3 regions of the Pantoea sp. PvP021 genome follow, and region 2 is predicted to be linked to each of the others. Evidence: predicted binding sites of a transcription regulator. Region 2 holds the regulator's gene; each other region holds the start of a gene.
The links. The regulator CRP, encoded in region 2, controls carbon source genes, mostly activating them, when cyclic AMP is high. The targets are predictions, from matches to a motif close to ATGTGANNNNNNTCACAT.
Positions count from the first base shown of each region.

Region 1 (6,094 bases), on a different contig from region 2:
GACAGCGAGCCGCTTCGTTCAGCATCATCATCACGCAGCGTTCAGCAATCTGTGCTTCGCTCTGCCTGGCCTGCGGCGAGACTTTCAGCAACGTATACAGCGAAGCGTCCGGTTTTTTACGCTGCCAGCGCGGCTGGTCATAGCGATAAAAGCCTTTACTGTTTTTACGCCCCTTGCGGCCATCTTTCAGCACCGCATCAAAAGCAGCGGGGGCGGCAAAGCGTTCACCATAAGCCTGATACAGGATGGGGCTGATTTTGCTGCCAACGTCGATACCGACCTCATCCAGCAGCTGAATCGGGCCGACCGGAAAACCAAACTTCACCAGCGCCCGATCAATATGGTCAATCGGCTCGCCCTCCAGCAGGCAGCGCATCGCTTCATTTATATAGGGCGTCAGGATGCGGTTAACATAGAAGCCAGGCTTGTCCGCCACCACAATCGGAGTTTTACCCTGGCTGCGCGCCAGCGCCACAATCGTCACCAGCGTCGCGGTAGAGGTATTCAGATGAGGAATCACCTCCACCAGCGGCATTTTCTCTACCGGACTGAAATAGTGCAGCCCGATGACGTTCTCAGCACGTTGGGCGCCGGCGGCGATCGCCTCAATCGGCAGCGAAGAGGTATTTGAGGCAAACAGCGTATGCGGCTGACAGTGTGCCTCCACTTCGCTGACCATCTGCTGCTTCAGGGCTAAATCTTCGAATACGGCTTCAATTACCACGTCGCGCTGTGAGAAGCCCTGATAATCGATGCCGCCCGTGATACGTGCCATCTGCTGCTGACGCTGTGCCGGAGAGAGCTGGCGGCGTTTAACCTTTTTGCTCAGCAGTTCCCAGCTGGTTTTCAGCGCATGGTTCACCCCTTCCAGGCTGATATCTTTAATGCGTACCGGCAACCCGGCATTGATTGCGGTGACGCTGGCGATGCCGCCGCCCATCAGGCCGCCGCCGAGGATACCAACACGCTTAACGGTGCCGGGTTCCGCTTCACCGCCCCGCTCCTTTTTCATGGCCGTAGTCGCGAAAAAGATCCCGCGCAGCGCAACAGATTCTGGCGTCATCGCCAGCTCACCAAAAGCGCGCGCTTCAGCCTCATGTCCGGCCCGACTGCCCTGCTCCAGCCCGATGCGCACCACCTCAATAATGCGTTTTGCTGCCGGATAGTTACCCTGCGTTTTGGCTGCGGTCTGTCGGGTCGCCAGCGCAAACAGCGCCTGACGGCCAACCGGACCATGTAGCAGACGATCGCTCAGTGGCAGCGTTCGTCCACTAACCTTGCCCTTTTTCACCCGGGCAATGGCGGTCTCCAGCAGAATCGCCTGCGGCACCGCGTCATCGACCACGCCCAGCTTACGGGCCTGTTTCGCCCGCAGGGCTTTGCCAGTCAGAATCAGTGGCAGCGCCTGCTGCACGCCGATTAAGCGTGGCAGCCGCTGAGTGCCGCCAGAGCCTGGCAGTAAGCCGAGTTGCACTTCCGGCAAACCGAGGCGGGTTTTATCATCCAGCGAGCAGATACGGGCATCACAGGCCAGCGCCAGTTCCAGTCCGCCGCCGAGGCAGGTGCCGTGGATTGCCGCGACCACCGGGAACGGCAGCGCGTCGAGCGCAGCCATTACTTCCTGGCCCTGTTTTGCCAGCGCTTCGGCTTCCTGCGCGCTCTTACAGCGGTCAATCATGCTGATGTCTGCGCCCGCGATGAAGTTGTCCGCTTTGCCGGAAATCAGCACCAGGCCAGCCAGTTGCGGATCGCGTCGCGCTTCCGCAATGATGGCGGTGATCTGCCCGGCAAATTCCGCTTTCAGGGTGTTCATCTTCTCACCAGGGACATCGATCGTAATGATGCCGACGTGATCCAGTCGCATCTTCAGATGAAACGCATTCTGCTCCATTATTCGGCCTCCAGAATCATTGCCGCACCCAGGCCGCCTGCCGCGCAGGCTGTTACCAGTCCTAACCCGCCACCGCGACGGCGTAATTCATTCAGCGTCTGGGTGATCATGCGCGCACCCGTGGCGGCAAAAGGATGACCATAGGCGATCGATCCGCCCAGCACGTTAAAGCGCTCTTCATTCACTTCGCCCAGCGCGTGTGGGCGATTCAGCACTTCACGGGCAAAGCGCTCGTCGCGAAACATGTGCAGGTTGCTCAGCGTCTGGGCAGCAAAAGCTTCATGCATATCGATCAGCGTCAGATCGGCCAGGGTTATGCCGGCGCGATCCAGTGCCAGTGGTGAAGCGTATGCCGGGCCCAGCAGCATATCCTGCTGCACACCAATGGCGGTAAAGGCGTAGCTGCGCAGATAGCCCAGCGGCCTGATGCCCAGTTCACGGGCGCGGCCCTCGCGCATCAGAATCACTGCCGCCGCGCCGTCGGTGAGAGGCGTGCTGTTGGCCGCGGTAACGCTGCCGTGCTGGCGATCAAATGCCGGACGCAGTCGGGCGTAATCCTCCGCTTTGGCGTTCATCCGCACGTTATTGTCCTGATCGATGGCGCTTTTCCACGGCGGCACAAAGGCTGCCATGACTTCCTGATTCAGTACCCCGGATTGCCAGGCCCTTGCGGCATGCTGATGGGATCGCAGCGCCAGCGCATCCTGTGCTTCGCGCGTAATGCCGTGACTCTTAGCCATCTGCTCCGCAGTGTCGCCCATGCGCAGGCCGGTCGAATACTCCGCCACTGCGGGCGGGACCGGCAGCAGATCACGCGGACGCAGACGCCGCAGAATGTGCAGTTTTTGACCGAAGCTGCGAGCTTTATTGAGATCCACCAGCGCGCGGGCCAGCGTTTTACTGACACCAATCGGCAGCACCGAAGAGGAGTCCGCCCCACCAGCGATGCCCGCAGAGATGGTGCCCGCCATCAGACTTTCTGCCACATTCGCGACTGCCTGAAAACTGGTGGCGCAGGCACGGCTGATGCTGTAGGCGTCGGTATGCACACTCAGCCCGCTGCTCAAGACAATTTCACGTGCAATATTCGGCGCTTCCGGCATCTGCACCACCTGACCAAAGACCAGTTGCTCGATCACCTCTGCCGGCAATTCACTGCGCGCCATTAATTCGCTGACCACCATGCGTCCGAGTTCAATGGCGGGAATGCCATGAAAGCCGGTCGCCTGGCGCAAGAAAGGGGTGCGTAACCCGTGGGTTATTGCGATGCGTTCACCATCACGCGTCAGCAGCGGCTGCGCTTTGCTCATTGTTCTCACCTGTGGCTGGGACTGGGGCATCATTGCCTGAAGAGGTCTGACCTGATCAGTGTTAACCACAAGCGGGTGAGTCGCCAATATCGGAAAGGAAAAAGTGAGAAGGGAAACACGAAAATGAAAAACGCCGCATTGACGCGGCGTAGTAGGAATTAACGCAAACCGAGCTGAAAAATCATCGTTTCAGCCTGGCAGCTGAAGGTGAAATCAATATCCAGCTGCACACCCTGATTGATTTCACTGAAGCGGGATTCAATCACACAGGGTTCCGATTCAACGTCGCGGGCACGACGGGTCAGCTGCGCTAATTTAGCTTCCGCATCGGCACGCTGAGCAAACCACTCTGACCAGCTTGCAGTGCAATCGGTGTTATCCATTACCGTGCCCACATCAACACAACAACAGGCTGCGGTTTCGGTCGCACTGCATTTTTTAATGGCATCAGTCATTTCATTCTCCTGACCAGTAATCTGGCGGGTTGCGCGATTTTACAGGCGAAATTTTACCTGCTCGCTGAAACTTGTGCCATTCGCATGGCGCTAAGTGACGAATATCACAATAAAAATTGATCCAGAACAAACTGGAATCGGTATGCTGTGCAGAATCGGGGCTGTTTTGTTAAGCAGATCGAATTTTAAGCGATCAAACCTGAAATATTTTAAAAACAATATTGCAACATGTACACAGGTCGGACCTATACTCTCCGCACTGGTCTGATATGTGCACTTTACATCAGTCCCTACAATCCGCCGTCCTTTGTTACGCGACGTTATAGCGTTAAATAATAATTCACATGAGGTTGTGGTCATGAACCATAAAAACCTGTTTGCAAAGTCAGCCGTGGCGGCTGCAGTGGCGCTTGTCTCTTCACACGTTTACGCAGCTGGGTTTCAGTTAAATGAATTCTCTACGATTGGTTTAGGTCGCGCATATTCAGGCGAAGGGGCAATGGGTGATACGGCGGCATCCGCCAGCCGTAACCCGGCGACGATGGCATTAATGGATCGCCCGGAATTTTCTATCGGGGCAGTTTATATTGCGCCGGATGTAAATATCAGTGGTCGCAGTCCCAGCGGACGCAGCCTGGATGCTAATAATATTGCCCCGAATCAGTGGATCCCCAATATTCATTACGTCCAGCCCATCAACGATCAGTGGTGGATTGGCGCGTCTGCAACGTCAAATTATGGCTTAGCAACAGAGTTTAACAATGGCTACACCGCAGGCGGTTACGGTGGTAAAACCGACCTGATGACCGGCAATTTGAATCTCAGTACCGCTTACCGCTTAAATGAACATTTTAGTGTGGGTGTCGGTTTCGATGCGGTTTACGCCAAAGCTAAAATTGAACGCTATGCCGGTGAGTCAGGCGCGAGGCTGGGGGTTCCGGCTGATACGCAGGTTGCCCATCTGAAAGGCGATGAGTGGGGCTACGGCTGGAATGCCGGTGTCCTGTATGAGGTGGATGAAAATAACCGCTTTGGCTTTACCTATCGTTCGGAAGTGAAAGTCGACTTTGATGGTGATTACAAAAGCAACCTTTCTTCCCGGCTGAATGCGTTTAATGATCCGACAGTGACCGGTGTTCCTGATGGCACCAACGGCACCACCGTTCCGGGCGCGTTAACCCTGAATCTGCCAGAGATGTGGGAAGTGTCGGGCTGGCATAAAGTGGCACCGCAGTGGGCGGTGCACTACAGCATGGCGTACACCAGCTGGAGCCAGTTCCAGGAGCTGAAAGCCACCGGTTCTAACGGTCAGACGCTATTCTATAAAGATGAAAGCTTCCACGATGCGTACCGCATTGCGCTGGGCACCACCTATTCCTACGACAAGAACTGGACTTTCCGAACCGGTATTGCGTTTGATGATAGCCCGGTGCCGGCTGATAAGCGTTCTATCTCTATTCCGGACCAGGATCGTTTATGGCTGAGTGCTGGTACGTCCTATGCGTTTAACGATGATGCGTCGGTCGATTTGGGCATCTCTTATATGCATGGCCAGAAAGTGACAGTGAAAGAAGGTCCTTATACCTTTACCTCTGAAGGCAAGGCCTGGCTTTACGGCGCGAACTTTAACTACAAGTTCTGATTAGATAGCACGATTAAAAAGGGCGACTCTGGTGAGTCGCCCTTTTTCGTGGCCGTGGATCGCTTAATGGATCAGGGAGCATACGCCCTGCGCAAAGAGGCAAAAACCGCCATCTCTGGCGGCGCATCGCGGGCGATTACTCGGCGTCAATATCCTTAAGGTCATCCTGAATCGCGGCTGCGTTAGGATTATCTTCCGGCTTGAGCTTGCCGCCGCGCGCCAGGAAGTCGTGACGCTGGAAGTAAGCATTACGGATAAAGGCGTACGGATCGCTCTGCTGTTTCAGGATTGCATCAGAGTCCAGCAGCTGCGCGCGGGTCTCAATCCCTTCAAGCGTCCATTTACCAATCGACATTGGCCAGGTCAGCCAGCCAAGGATCGGATAAAGCGTATCGACGTAGTCGCCGCCATCCTGACGCACCGTGAAGCTGCCGTAAGCAGGCAACTCAACGTAAGGCCCGTAGCCGACGCCATAGTGACCCAGCGTGGTACCGAAACGGTGCGGCTCTTCACGCGCCAGTTCCGGGTTCGCCTTACCGGCAACGTCAATGAAGCCGCCCAGTCCCAGCACGCTGTTCAGGAAGAAACGGGTGAAGTGAATACCCGCATCACGTCCGTTACCGATCAGGATGGCGTTGACCATGCTGGCAGGTTCTTCCAGGTTGCCGAGGAAATTGCTCAGGCCGGTACGTGCCGGCACCGGCACATAATCACGCCAGGCCACAGCGACCGGACGCAATACATACGGATCCAGCACGTTGTAGTTAAAGTTAAACATCGTGCGGTTAAAGCCTTC
Region 1 covers NZ_JBSRXX010000008.1:133,335-139,428, reverse strand. Annotated here, with positions in the region: gene fadJ (fatty acid oxidation complex subunit alpha FadJ) at 1-1,891, opposite strand, end outside; gene fadI (acetyl-CoA C-acyltransferase FadI) at 1,891-3,201, opposite strand; gene ACVKSX_RS18775 (YfcZ/YiiS family protein) at 3,360-3,656, opposite strand; gene fadL (long-chain fatty acid transporter FadL) at 4,015-5,298, shown strand; gene mlaA (phospholipid-binding lipoprotein MlaA) at 5,435-6,094, opposite strand, start outside.
Region 1: ACVKSX_RS18775 (YfcZ/YiiS family protein) is a predicted target of CRP. The motif match lies at 3,749-3,766, and genes of this name have one in related genera.

Region 2 (6,094 bases):
AAGGATAGAGCAGGATCAGCCCGCCGACGCCAAAGGCCACCATCAGCAGCATCACCTGCATCCCGATCATGATGCCAATCATCAGCGGAATGGTGCGCATAAAGCCAAAATTAGCGCCCGAGGCAGTGAGTAACATATTATTAGGCCCGGGCGTAATGGCCGCGACCCAAAGAAATCCCAACATTGATAAGAAAAGACTCAGTTCCATGGCAATCGGGTACTCCTTACCCTGCAAGAAAAAACTTATCGAAGCTAACAGTGTGATATGGAACAGACAAGCTTTTACCACATGAAATTTACCGGACCGGAAAACGAGCACTTCACGCCTCCTGAGAGTCTGCGTAACGCGCACCTGCAGACCCTGCTGCCGCGCCTGCTACGTCGTCGTATCACGGGCGATCCCCACTGGCAACGTCTCGACCTGCCGGATGGCGACTTCGTCGATCTCGCCTGGAGTGAAGATCCGCAGTTCGCGCAGCATAAACCGCGCGTGGTGCTGTTTCATGGGCTGGAGGGCAGTTTTCACAGCCCCTATATTCATGGACTGATGGCGATCTGCCGCGCGCGCGGCTGGCTGGCGGTGGTGATGCATTTTCGCGGCTGCAGCGGCGAACCGAATCGGCTCAACCGCATCTATCACTCCGGCGAAACCGAAGATGCCCGTTTTTTTCTGCACTGGCTGCGCACCCGCTGGGGCCGCGTACCCACCGCCGCGGTCGGTTTCTCGCTGGGCGGTAACATGCTGGGCTGCCTGCTGGGCCAGCAGGGCGCAGCCGCTGAGGTAGACGCGGGCGTCATTGTCTCCGCTCCGCTGCTGCTGGAGCCCTGTAGCCTAAAACTGGAACGCGGCTTCTCACGCGTCTATCAATACTATTTGCTGGCGCAGCTCAAGAAAAATGCCCGCCGCAAACTGCACGCCTGGCCGGATACGCTGCCGGTCAATCTGGCGCAGCTGAAAGCGCTACGTCGACTGCGCGATTTTGATGATGCCATTACCGCCCGCGCCCACGGTTTTCTGGATGCGGCCGATTACTATCATCGTGCCAGCGCCATGCCCTGGCTGAAGCACGCAGAGAAACCGCTGCTGATCATTCACGCCAAAGATGATCCTTTTATGAGTGATGAGGTGATCCCGCACAGCAGCCAATTATCTGCCACTATTACTTATCAACTGACACCACACGGCGGCCATGTAGGTTTTGTTGGTGGGACATTACGCCAGCCTGAAATGTGGCTGGAACAGCGTATCCCCCAGTGGATCGCCCCTTTTCTGGATAACTGATCTCGTGATTATTCCCTGGCAACAGGTCTCACCTGAGACCCTTGAAAATCTGATTGAAACCTTTGTGCTGCGCGAAGGCACGGACTATGGCGAGCAGGAACGCAGCCTGATCGACAAGGTGGCCGATGTGCGACGTCAGCTGGAAACGGGTGAAGTGGTGCTGGTGTGGTCGGAACTGCACGAATCGGTCAATATCATGCCGCGCAAAGAATTTCGTGGCTGATGCACCCAACGGCATTTCGTGTTAACAATGCCTATTGCCCGACCTCACAGGGAGCTTTTCTATGTCTGCACGTCATCCCATTATCGCGGTGACTGGTTCCAGCGGCGCAGGGACCACCACCACCAGCGTGGCGTTTCGCAAAATCTTTCAGCAGCTCGATCTTCATGCGGCGGAGCTGGAAGGTGACAGTTTTCACCGCTTTACCCGCCCTGAAATGGATATGGCGATTCGTAAGGCGCGCGATTTAGGACGTCATGTCAGCTACTTCGGCCCGGAAGCCAATGACTTTGGCCTGCTGGAGCAGAGCTTTAAAGAGTATGGTCAGAGCGGACAGGGCCAGTCGCGTAAATATCTGCACACCTACGATGAAGCGGTGCCGTGGAATCAGGTGCCCGGCACCTTTACGCCGTGGCAACCGCTGCCGCAGAACACCGATATTCTCTTCTACGAAGGGCTGCACGGCGGCGTGGTAACGGCGCAGCACAACGTAGCAGAACAGGTTGATCTGCTGGTTGGCGTGGTGCCGATTGTGAACCTGGAGTGGATTCAGAAGCTGGTGCGCGACACCGGCGAGCGCGGCCATTCACGTGAAGCGGTCATGGATTCGGTGGTGCGCTCGATGGAAGATTACATCAACTTCATCACACCACAGTTCTCACGCACTCACCTCAACTTTCAGCGCGTCCCGACGGTCGATACCTCAAACCCGTTCGCTGCCCGCGCTATTCCGTCACTGGATGAGAGCTTTGTGGTGATCCACTTCCAGGCGCTGGAAGATATCGACCTCCCCTACCTGCTGGCGATGCTGCAGGGCTCGTTTATCTCGCACATCAATACGCTGGTGGTGCCTGGCGGCAAAATGGGTCTGGCGATGGAGTTGATTATGGGCCCACTGGTGAAGCGGCTGATGGAAGGCAAACGAATAGAGTAAGAGGCCAAAAGGGCCTTTCCAGACTAATGCCAATGCCAATGCCAATGCAGGATGAATCTGACAGCAGCGAAAAAGCTTAACACGCTGGGAACCGGGTCAGAAGAGGAAAGCGTCCCGCGCCTGGGACAAAAACGCCGGGAGCGTTTTTGAACAACGCAACGCGTTGGCCCGGCTACGGGCGCACCTCAGGGATGAGGTGCGTAATCGCGCGGGCCGAGCGGCCAGGGATTGGCTTAAGCGACTTTCCGATCTGACCCGGTTCCCAGCGCAGGCACAGTCTGACAGCAGAGCACGACAGATTTTGCCCGCGACCTTAAAAGATCCCTGCGGGTACTAAAGTTCGATCACTTCATAGCTATGCGTAATGTTGACGCCTTTACCCAGCATGATGGCCACAGAGCAATATTTTTCAGCAGAAAGATCCACAGCGCGTGAGACCGCTTTATCCTGGAGGGCTTTACCACTCACGATAAAATGCAGGTTGATGTGCGTAAAGATTCGCGGCGCCTCTTCACGACGTTCTGAGGTCAGTTTTACTTCACAATCAGCCACATCGTTTCGGCCTTTTTGCAGAATTGATACCACGTCAATCGCGCTGCATCCGCCCGCCGCCATCAGCACCATCTCCATTGGGCTGGGCGCTTTATCACCCGAATTTCCATCCATCAGTATCTGATGGCCGGATGAGGATTCTCCGAGGAATGTCAGCCCTTCTACCCATTTCACTCTTGCCTGCATGATTTTTGCTCCGGAATACGCTGTTTTGTCGCCAGAGTACGCTTTCGCCTGGTAAACAGCAATCCAGAGAAATCCGCCCGTAGCTGAAGCGAGACAACAGAAGACAGTCGGCAAAAGCTGTGCTACAAACAGTGCTGAAAATATTTTTCGTCACCCGATGACGAAGCCGGGAAGGATGATGCGCACTGCGCCTGATGCGGCCCGAATAATTTCCTGAAATGGAAACGCTTGAAGCTTTCACCGCCTGACAGGGAAAACTGCCCCCTGTATTTTGGGCACGATTACAACAGAGGATAATAGCGAATGGTTCTCGGCAAACCGCAAACAGACCCTACACTCGAATGGTTCCTGTCCCATTGCCATATTCACAAGTATCCATCCAAAAGTACGCTGATTCACCAAGGTGAAAAAGCAGAAACGCTTTACTACATCGTGAAAGGTTCCGTTGCGGTTCTGATTAAAGATGAAGAAGGCAAAGAGATGATTCTTTCCTACCTGAATCAGGGCGATTTTATTGGTGAACTTGGCCTGTTCGAAGAAGGCCAGGAGCGCAGCGCCTGGGTACGTGCGAAAAGCGCGTGCGAAGTGGCGGAAATTTCTTACAAGAAATTCCGTCAGCTGATCCAGGTTAACCCTGACATCCTGATGCGACTCTCATCGCAGATGGCGCGTCGCCTGCAGGTGACGTCTGAAAAAGTGGGTAACCTCGCTTTCCTCGACGTAACCGGACGCATTGCACAGACCCTGCTCAACCTGGCGAAGCAGCCAGATGCCATGACGCATCCCGACGGCATGCAAATTAAAATCACTCGTCAGGAAATTGGCCAGATTGTTGGTTGTTCACGTGAAACCGTGGGCCGTATTTTGAAGATGCTGGAAGATCAGAACCTGATCTCCGCACACGGCAAAACCATCGTCGTTTACGGCACCCGCTAATTCCTGTCACCCACGGCGTGATGGCAACATCACGCCGTTATTGTTTGTGTTGGGCCGATGTGGCGTCGAATTATTTACCATCCTGAAGTTAACTACGCCTTGCGGCAAACGCTGGTGCTCTGTCTGCCGGTGGCGCTGGGCTGGCTGGCTGGCGACCTGCAAAAAGGTCTGCTGTTCTCATTAGTGCCCGCCTGCTGCAACATCGCCGGTCTGGATACCCCGCATAAACGCTTCTTCAAACGCCTGATTGTTGGCGGCAGCCTGTTTGCCCTCGGCAGCTTTCTGATGCAGTGGCTTACCCTCCATGCTATTCCGCTGCCGCTGATCCTGTTTGCTATGCCCTTATTGCTCGGCGTTACCGGGGAGATCAGCCCGCTGCATGGTCGTCTGCTGCCCGGCACCCTGATTGCCGCCATCTTTACCCTGAGCCTGATTGGCCGCATGCCAATCTATGTTCCCCCGCTGCTCTATATCGGCGGCACGCTATGGTACGGGCTGTTTAACTGGTTCTGGTTCTGGCTGTGGAAAGAGCAGCCGATGCGCGAAAGCCTGAGCCTGATCTACCGCGAGCTGGCTAACTACTGCGACGCAAAATATACCCTGCTGACGCAGCTGACCGATCCGGAAAAGGCGCTGCCGCCGCTGCTGGCTCGCCAGCAGAAAGTGGTCGATCTGATTAACACCTGTTATCAGCAGATGCATATGCTGTCGGCAAGCCGCGATCACAGCCATAAACGGCTGACGCGCGCCTTTCAGGTGGCGCTGGATCTGCAGGAACATATCTCGGTCAGCCTGCATCGGCCGGAAGAGGTGCAGAAGCTGGTCGAACAGAGCCACGCCGAAGCGGTGATCCGCTGGAATGCCAAAACCATCTCGGCCCGGTTGCGGGTGCTGGCGGATAACATTCTCTATCACCAGCTACCCGATCGCTTTGCGATGGATAAACAGCTCGGCGCGCTGGAGAAAATCGCCCATCAGCATCCCGACAATCCGGTGGGTAACTTCTGCCTTTACCACTTCAACCGCATCGCGCGGGTCCTGCGCACCCAGAAACCCCTTTATCAGCGCGATCTGATGGCTGACCGCCAGCGCCGTCTGCCGCTGTTACCGGCGCTGCGCAGTTATCTCTCGTTTCGCTCATCGGCCCTGCGCACTGCCGGCCGCTTTGCGGTGATGCTGATGCTGGGCAGCGCGCTGGCGCTGTTCTTCAACATCCCCAAACCCTACTGGATCCTGATGACCATCATGTTCGTCAGCCAGAACGGCTACAGCGCTACCCGTGTCCGCATTCAGCACCGGGCGCTGGGCACTTTTGCCGGTCTGGTGATCGCGGCCGCCACGCTGCGCATGGCGGTGCCGGAGTCGCTGGTGCTGCTGATCATGCTGGCAATTACTTTTATCAGCTATCGCTTTACCCGCCAGTTCTATGGCTGGTCGATGATTGGCTTTACGGTCACGGCGGTTTACTCGCTGCAATTGCTGTCGCTGAATGGCGCGCAGTTTCTGCTGCCGCGACTCATGGATACGCTGATGGGTTGTCTGATCGCCTTTGGCGGGATGCTGTGGCTGTGGCCGCAGTGGCAGAGCGGCTTACTGCGGCAGAACGCCCATGACGCACTGGAAACCTATCAGGATGCGCTACGGCTGTTGCTGGGTGACGAACAGTCACCAGAGAAACTGGCTTATCAGCGCGTGAAGGTCAATCAGGCACACAATGCGCTGTTTAACTCACTGAATCAGGCGATGCAGGAGCCCGCATTCAACTCCCGCTATCTGAGTGATATGCGGCTCTGGGTCACGCACAGTCAGTTTATCGTCGAGCATATCAACGCCATGACGATTCTGGCGCGGGAGCACACCATGCTCACTGCCTCGCTGGCTGAGCGTTACCTGCAATCCTGTGAAATCGCGCTGCAGCGGTGTCAGCAGCGGCTGGAATATGATGGTGAAAGCTCACAGGTTAACCTGCTGGATGAGCTGGAGA
Region 2 covers NZ_JBSRXX010000005.1:215,200-221,293, reverse strand. Annotated here, with positions in the region: gene ACVKSX_RS15655 (LysE family translocator) at 1-208, opposite strand, end outside; gene ACVKSX_RS15650 (hydrolase) at 266-1,282, shown strand; gene ACVKSX_RS15645 (YheU family protein) at 1,287-1,505, shown strand; gene ACVKSX_RS15640 (phosphoribulokinase) at 1,567-2,436, shown strand; gene ACVKSX_RS15635 (OsmC family protein) at 2,770-3,174, opposite strand; gene crp (cAMP-activated global transcriptional regulator CRP) at 3,478-4,110, shown strand; gene ACVKSX_RS15625 (YccS/YhfK family putative transporter) at 4,168-6,094, shown strand, end outside.

Region 3 (6,094 bases), on a different contig from region 2:
TGCCGATGGACAGCCCCGCCTCTGATTTCCCTGAAGTGAATATCCCGCCTGCCGTGGCAGATTTCTTCCGCCAGGGACAGCCGGTACAGGCCAGCAATGCGCCTGCCCAGGGGCTGGTAAGGGTATCGGAAGGCGAAGCGCGTAAGTTTATCGGTATGGCAGAAATTGCCGACGATGGCCGGCTTGCGCCACGTCGTTTAGTGGTTGAGTATCAGGATTGAGCCAGGCGTTCACTTTTCGCTGATGGGGCATTTGCGTTGCTATCGGGCGCAGAGTAGAATAGCGCGGCTTTAAAGCGGGATGCTGAATTAGAGATCGGCACCCATACATTCATTTATTACTGGAGTTTATTATGTCTCTAAGCGTAGAAGCTAAAGCAGAGATCGTTGCTAAATATGGCCGTGGTGCTAACGACAGCGGTTCAACTGAAGTTCAGGTTGCCCTGTTGACCGCGCAGATTACCCATCTGCAGGGTCACTTCTCTGAGCACAAAAAAGACCACCACAGCCGCCGCGGTCTGCTGCGCATGGTATCTCAGCGTCGTAAGCTGCTGGACTACCTGAAGCGTAAAGACGTTGCACGCTACAGCAGCCTGATCGAAAGTCTCGGTCTGCGTCGCTAAGTCTGAAGAATCTGATCGTCGGGGCATTATGCGGGCTTTTGCACTCTGTGCAGCTTACGATCAGATTTGTGCGAGTTTCGTGAAGAGGGGGCCTTTATGGCCCCTTTTTTCGAGCAATCGGCAGCAATCCGGACCAAACTGATGTATTGTTGCTTAGTGTGATCTTTAGTTTGCAGAATTTCGCGCGGCTAATGAGAGGCTTTACCGCAGGGGCGGTCGAGGGTTGTCATTAGTCGCGAGGATGCAACTGAAGATTGGTAATCAATGGCGGGCTACAGATAGCCATGCCCCGAAGTTAAGGACTTTGATTTTGCTGAATCCGATCGTACGCAAATTCCAATATGGTCAACATACCGTCACGCTGGAAACCGGCATGATGGCTCGCCAGGCGACAGCCGCTGTTATGGTGAGCATGGACGATACTGCAGTATTCGTCACTGTAGTAGGTCAGAAAAAATCTAAACCAGGTCAGGATTTCTTCCCACTGACCGTGAACTATCAGGAGCGTACTTACGCTGCTGGTCGTATCCCAGGCAGCTTCTTCCGTCGTGAAGGCCGTCCAAGCGAAGGCGAAACCCTGATTTCGCGTCTGATTGACCGCCCGATTCGTCCGCTGTTCCCGGAAGGTTTTGTTAACGAAGTTCAGGTTATCGCCACTGTTGTCTCTGTGAACCCACAGGTTCATCCGGACATCGTTGCCATGATCGGTGCTTCTGCTGCACTGGCGCTTTCTGGTCTGCCGTTCAATGGCCCAATTGGTTCTGCGCGTGTTGGTTACATCAACGATCAATATGTCCTGAACCCAACCGCAGATGAGCTGAAACAGTCTCGTCTGGATCTGGTGGTTGCCGGTACGCAGAATGCCGTTCTGATGGTTGAATCTGAAGCTGAGATCCTGTCAGAAGAGCAGATGCTGGGCGCCGTGGTCTTTGGTCACGACCAGCAGCAGATTGTTATCGAAAACATCAATGCCCTGGTTGCTGAAGCGGGCAAACCACGCTGGGACTGGCAGCCAGAAGCGGCCAATACCGCACTGATTTCTCGCGTTGCTGCCCTGGCAGAAGCGCGCATCAGCGATGCTTACCGCATCACTGACAAGCAGGAGCGTTACACCCAGGTTAGCGTCATTAAAGACGAAACCATCGCTGCGCTGCTGGCTCAAGATGAAACGCTGGATGGTTCAGAAATCGGCGACATCGTGCATAGCCTTGAAAAAACCGTCGTTCGTACTCGCATCCTGAATGGCGAGCCACGCATCGATGGTCGTGAAAAAGATATGATCCGTGGTCTGGACGTGCGTACTGGCGTATTGCCACGTACACACGGTTCATCACTGTTCACCCGTGGTGAGACGCAGGCACTGGTTACTGCAACGCTGGGTACGACCCGCGATGCGCAGAACCTTGATGAGCTGATGGGCGAACGTACCGACAGCTTCCTGTTCCATTACAACTTCCCTCCATACTCTGTCGGCGAAACCGGCATGGTAGGTTCGCCGAAGCGTCGTGAGATTGGTCACGGTCGTCTGGCGAAGCGCGGCGTGTTAGCGGTAATGCCTAAAGCGGAAGATTTCCCTTACACCATTCGTGTTGTTTCTGAAATCACCGAATCTAACGGCTCTTCTTCAATGGCCTCTGTCTGCGGTGCCTCACTGGCGCTGATGGATGCAGGCGTGCCAATCAAAGCCGCCGTTGCCGGTATCGCAATGGGTCTGGTGAAAGAAGATGAGAAGTTTGTTGTTCTGTCTGACATCCTGGGCGATGAAGATCACCTGGGCGACATGGACTTCAAAGTAGCCGGTAGCCGTGAAGGTATCACCGCGCTGCAGATGGACATCAAAATCGAAGGCATCACGCGTGAAATCATGCAGGAAGCGCTGAACCAGGCCCGGGGTGCACGTCTGCACATTCTGGGCGTTATGGAACAGGCTATCAGCACGCCGCGTACTGAGATTTCTGAATTCGCACCACGCATTTACACCATCAAAATCAGCTCTGACAAGATCAAAGATGTGATCGGTAAAGGCGGCTCAGTGATTCGTGCACTGACCGAAGAGACCGGCACAACGATTGAAATTGAAGATGACGGCACCGTGAAAATCGCTGCGACCGATGGTCTGAAAGCGAAAGAAGCGATTCGTCGTATCGAAGAGATTACCGCAGAGATCGAAGTGGGCCGCGTTTACAGTGGTAAAGTGACCCGTATCGTTGACTTCGGCGCCTTCGTTGCAATCGGTGGTGGTAAAGAAGGTCTGGTTCACATTTCACAAATCGCTGATAAGCGCGTTGAGAAAGTGACTGACTATCTGCAGATGGGTCAGGAAGTACCGGTTAAGGTGATGGAAGTTGATCGCCAGGGCCGTGTACGTCTGAGCATCAAAGAAGCGACAGAATCTAAGCCGCAGGCTGAAGAAGCTGTCGCGGTGACCACGCCTGACGCTGCTGAATAAGTCGTTGCTGATTTGCCCCTCTCTGCCTGGCAGAGAGGGGCGTTTGTATCATCGCGAGGGCGGGAATCCTTGTGCACAGCAGGCGGATGACAGGATGGTTATCCCAATGTTTGTATTCGGGAGTGGGAAATGAAGCCTTTTCTGCGCTGGTGTTTTGTTGCGACAGCTTTGACGCTGGCAGGATGCAGCAACTCCAATTGGCGTAAGAACGAAGTTCTTGCAGTGCCTTTACAGCCCACACTGCAGCAGGAAGTGATACTGGCGCGCATGGAACAAATTCTTGCCAGTCGCGCTCTCACCGATGATGAACGCGCACAGCTGTTATATGAGCGCGGAGTGTTGTATGATAGTTTAGGTCTGCGGGCATTAGCGCGGAACGATTTTTCGCAAGCGCTGTCTATAAGACCAGATATGCCCGAAGTGTTTAACTACTTAGGCATATATTTAACGCAGGCGGGCAACTTTGATGCCGCCTATGAAGCGTTTGATTCTGTACTTGAGCTTGATCCAACTTACAACTATGCGCATTTAAACCGTGGTATCGCCCTCTATTACGGCGGTCGATACAAGTTAGCGCAAGATGATCTGCTGGCGTTTTATCAAGACGATCCTAACGATCCTTTCCGCAGTTTGTGGCTCTATCTCGTTGAACGTGAGATGGATGTCGACAAGGCAAAAGTCGCGCTTCAACAGCGTCACGACAAAGCGGTCAGAGATCAATGGGGATGGAATATTGTCGAGTTCTACCTTGGAGATATCAACGAGAAAACGTTGATGGAAAGTCTCAAGGCGGACGCAACGGATAACACCTCGCTCGCTGAACATCTCAGTGAAACCAACTTCTATTTAGGTAAGTACTACCTAAGTCTGGGGGAGAAGGACGACGCGAAAGCGTTGTTCAAACTGGCGGTGGCCAACAACGTCAATAACTTTGTTGAACACCGATACGCATTGTTGGAACTGGCGCAACTCGGCCAGGCACAAGACGATTTATCAGAATCTGACCAGCAATAGCTGACGAACTTAATTTGCCTGTAAAACCTGTTAAGTCATCATCTTAAAGGATGAAGGCTTTTCTGTTCGTCAAAACTTTTAATTTGAGCCGGTTCACACTTTTTGATGAAAATGACTGAAAGTTTTCACGACGAGTTATGTAGACTGGCCGCCGCAATCTAAGAGGCACGTGTACTACATGACTGATATTCAAACCACTTTTGCTGACCTTGGCCTGAACGCCGACATCCTTGAATCACTGAATGGCATGGGCTACGTAAAGCCATCCCCAATCCAGGCTGAGTGTATTCCTCACCTGCTGGCGGGCCGTGACGTGTTAGGCATGGCGCAGACCGGGAGTGGTAAAACCGCGGCGTTCTCTCTGCCGCTGTTACACAACATTGATCCTACTGTTAAAGCGCCACAAATCCTGGTGCTGGCACCTACCCGCGAACTGGCGGTACAGGTTGCTGAAGCAGTTACCGAATTCTCTAAACACATGCGTGGCCTGAACGTGGTTGCCCTTTACGGCGGCCAGCGTTATGACGTGCAGCTGCGCGCACTGCGTCAGGGACCACAGGTTGTTGTGGGTACGCCTGGCCGTCTGCTTGACCACCTGAAACGCGGCACGTTAGACCTTTCTAACCTGCGTGGCCTGGTGCTGGATGAAGCAGATGAAATGCTGCGCATGGGCTTCATCGAAGACGTTGAAACCATCATGGCGCAAATTCCAGCCGATCATCAGACCGCGCTGTTCTCTGCAACCATGCCGGAAGCGATTCGTCGTATCACCAAACGCTTCATGAAAGATCCACAGGAAGTGCGTATTCAGTCAAGCCTGACCACGCGTCCTGATATCAGCCAGAGCTACTGGACCGCTTACGGTCGTAAAACAGACGCACTGGTTCGCTTCCTGGAAGCAGAAGACTTTGATGCTGCCATCATCTTCGTGCGTACCAAAAACGCAACCATGGAAGTGGCAGAAGCGCTGGAACGTAGCGGCTATAACAGCGCCGCGCTGAACGGTGACATGAACCAGGCGCTGCGTGAGCAGACGCTTGAGCGCCTGAAAGATGGTCGTCTCGACATTCTGATTGCAACCGACGTTGCGGCCCGTGGCCTGGACGTTGAACGCATCAGCCTGGTTGTTAACTACGACATCCCGATGGACTCAGAATCTTACGTTCACCGTATCGGCCGTACCGGTCGTGCTGGTCGTGCTGGCCGTGCGCTGCTGTTCGTTGAGAACCGCGAACGCCGTCTGCTGCGTAACATCGAACGTACCATGAAGCTGACCATTCCTGAGGTAGAACTGCCTAACGCAGAACTGCTGGGTGAGCGTCGGCTGGCTAAGTTTGCTGCTAAAGTTCAGCAGCAGCTGGAAAGCAGCGATCTGGATCAGTACCGTGCTCTGCTGGCTAAAATGCAGCCAGAAGACGAAATGGATCTGGAAACACTGGCAGCCGCACTGCTGAAGATGGCACAGGGCGAACGTCCTCTGATTCTGCCACCAGAAGCACCGCGTCCGGCACGTCGCGAATACCGCGATCGTGACGAGCGTGATGGCCGTCGTGACAGCCGTGAAGCGCGTGGCGATTCTCGTGCTCCGCGTGAAAACCGCGAAAGCCGTGATGGCGATCGTCCACGTCGCGAACGTCGTGATGTTGGCGAAATGCAGCTGTACCGCATCGAAGTAGGCCGCGATGATGGTGTTGAAGTTCGTCACATCGTTGGCGCTATCGCTAACGAAGGCGACATCAGCAGCCGTTACATCGGTAACATCAAGCTGTTCGGTACCCACTCGACTATCGAGCTGCCGAAAGGCATGCCAGGCGATGTGCTGCAGCACTTTACCCGTACCCGTATTCTGAACAAGCCGATGAATATGCAGTTACTGGGTGATGCACAGCCGAACGAAGGCCGTGGTGACCGTCGTCCAGCTGGTGCTGGCGGTGAGCGTCGCAGCGGTCCAGGTGCAGGCGGTCCGGGCGCAGCTAACCGTGAAGGTGGTCGTCGCTTCTCTTCTGAAC
Region 3 covers NZ_JBSRXX010000007.1:218-6,311, reverse strand. Annotated here, with positions in the region: gene truB (tRNA pseudouridine(55) synthase TruB) at 1-221, shown strand, start outside; gene rpsO (30S ribosomal protein S15) at 353-622, shown strand; gene pnp (polyribonucleotide nucleotidyltransferase) at 933-3,071, shown strand; gene nlpI (lipoprotein NlpI) at 3,201-4,085, shown strand; gene yrbN (protein YrbN) at 4,191-4,247, shown strand; gene ACVKSX_RS17110 (DEAD/DEAH family ATP-dependent RNA helicase) at 4,264-6,094, shown strand, end outside.
Region 3: yrbN (protein YrbN) is a predicted target of CRP. The motif match lies at 4,167-4,184, and genes of this name have one in related genera.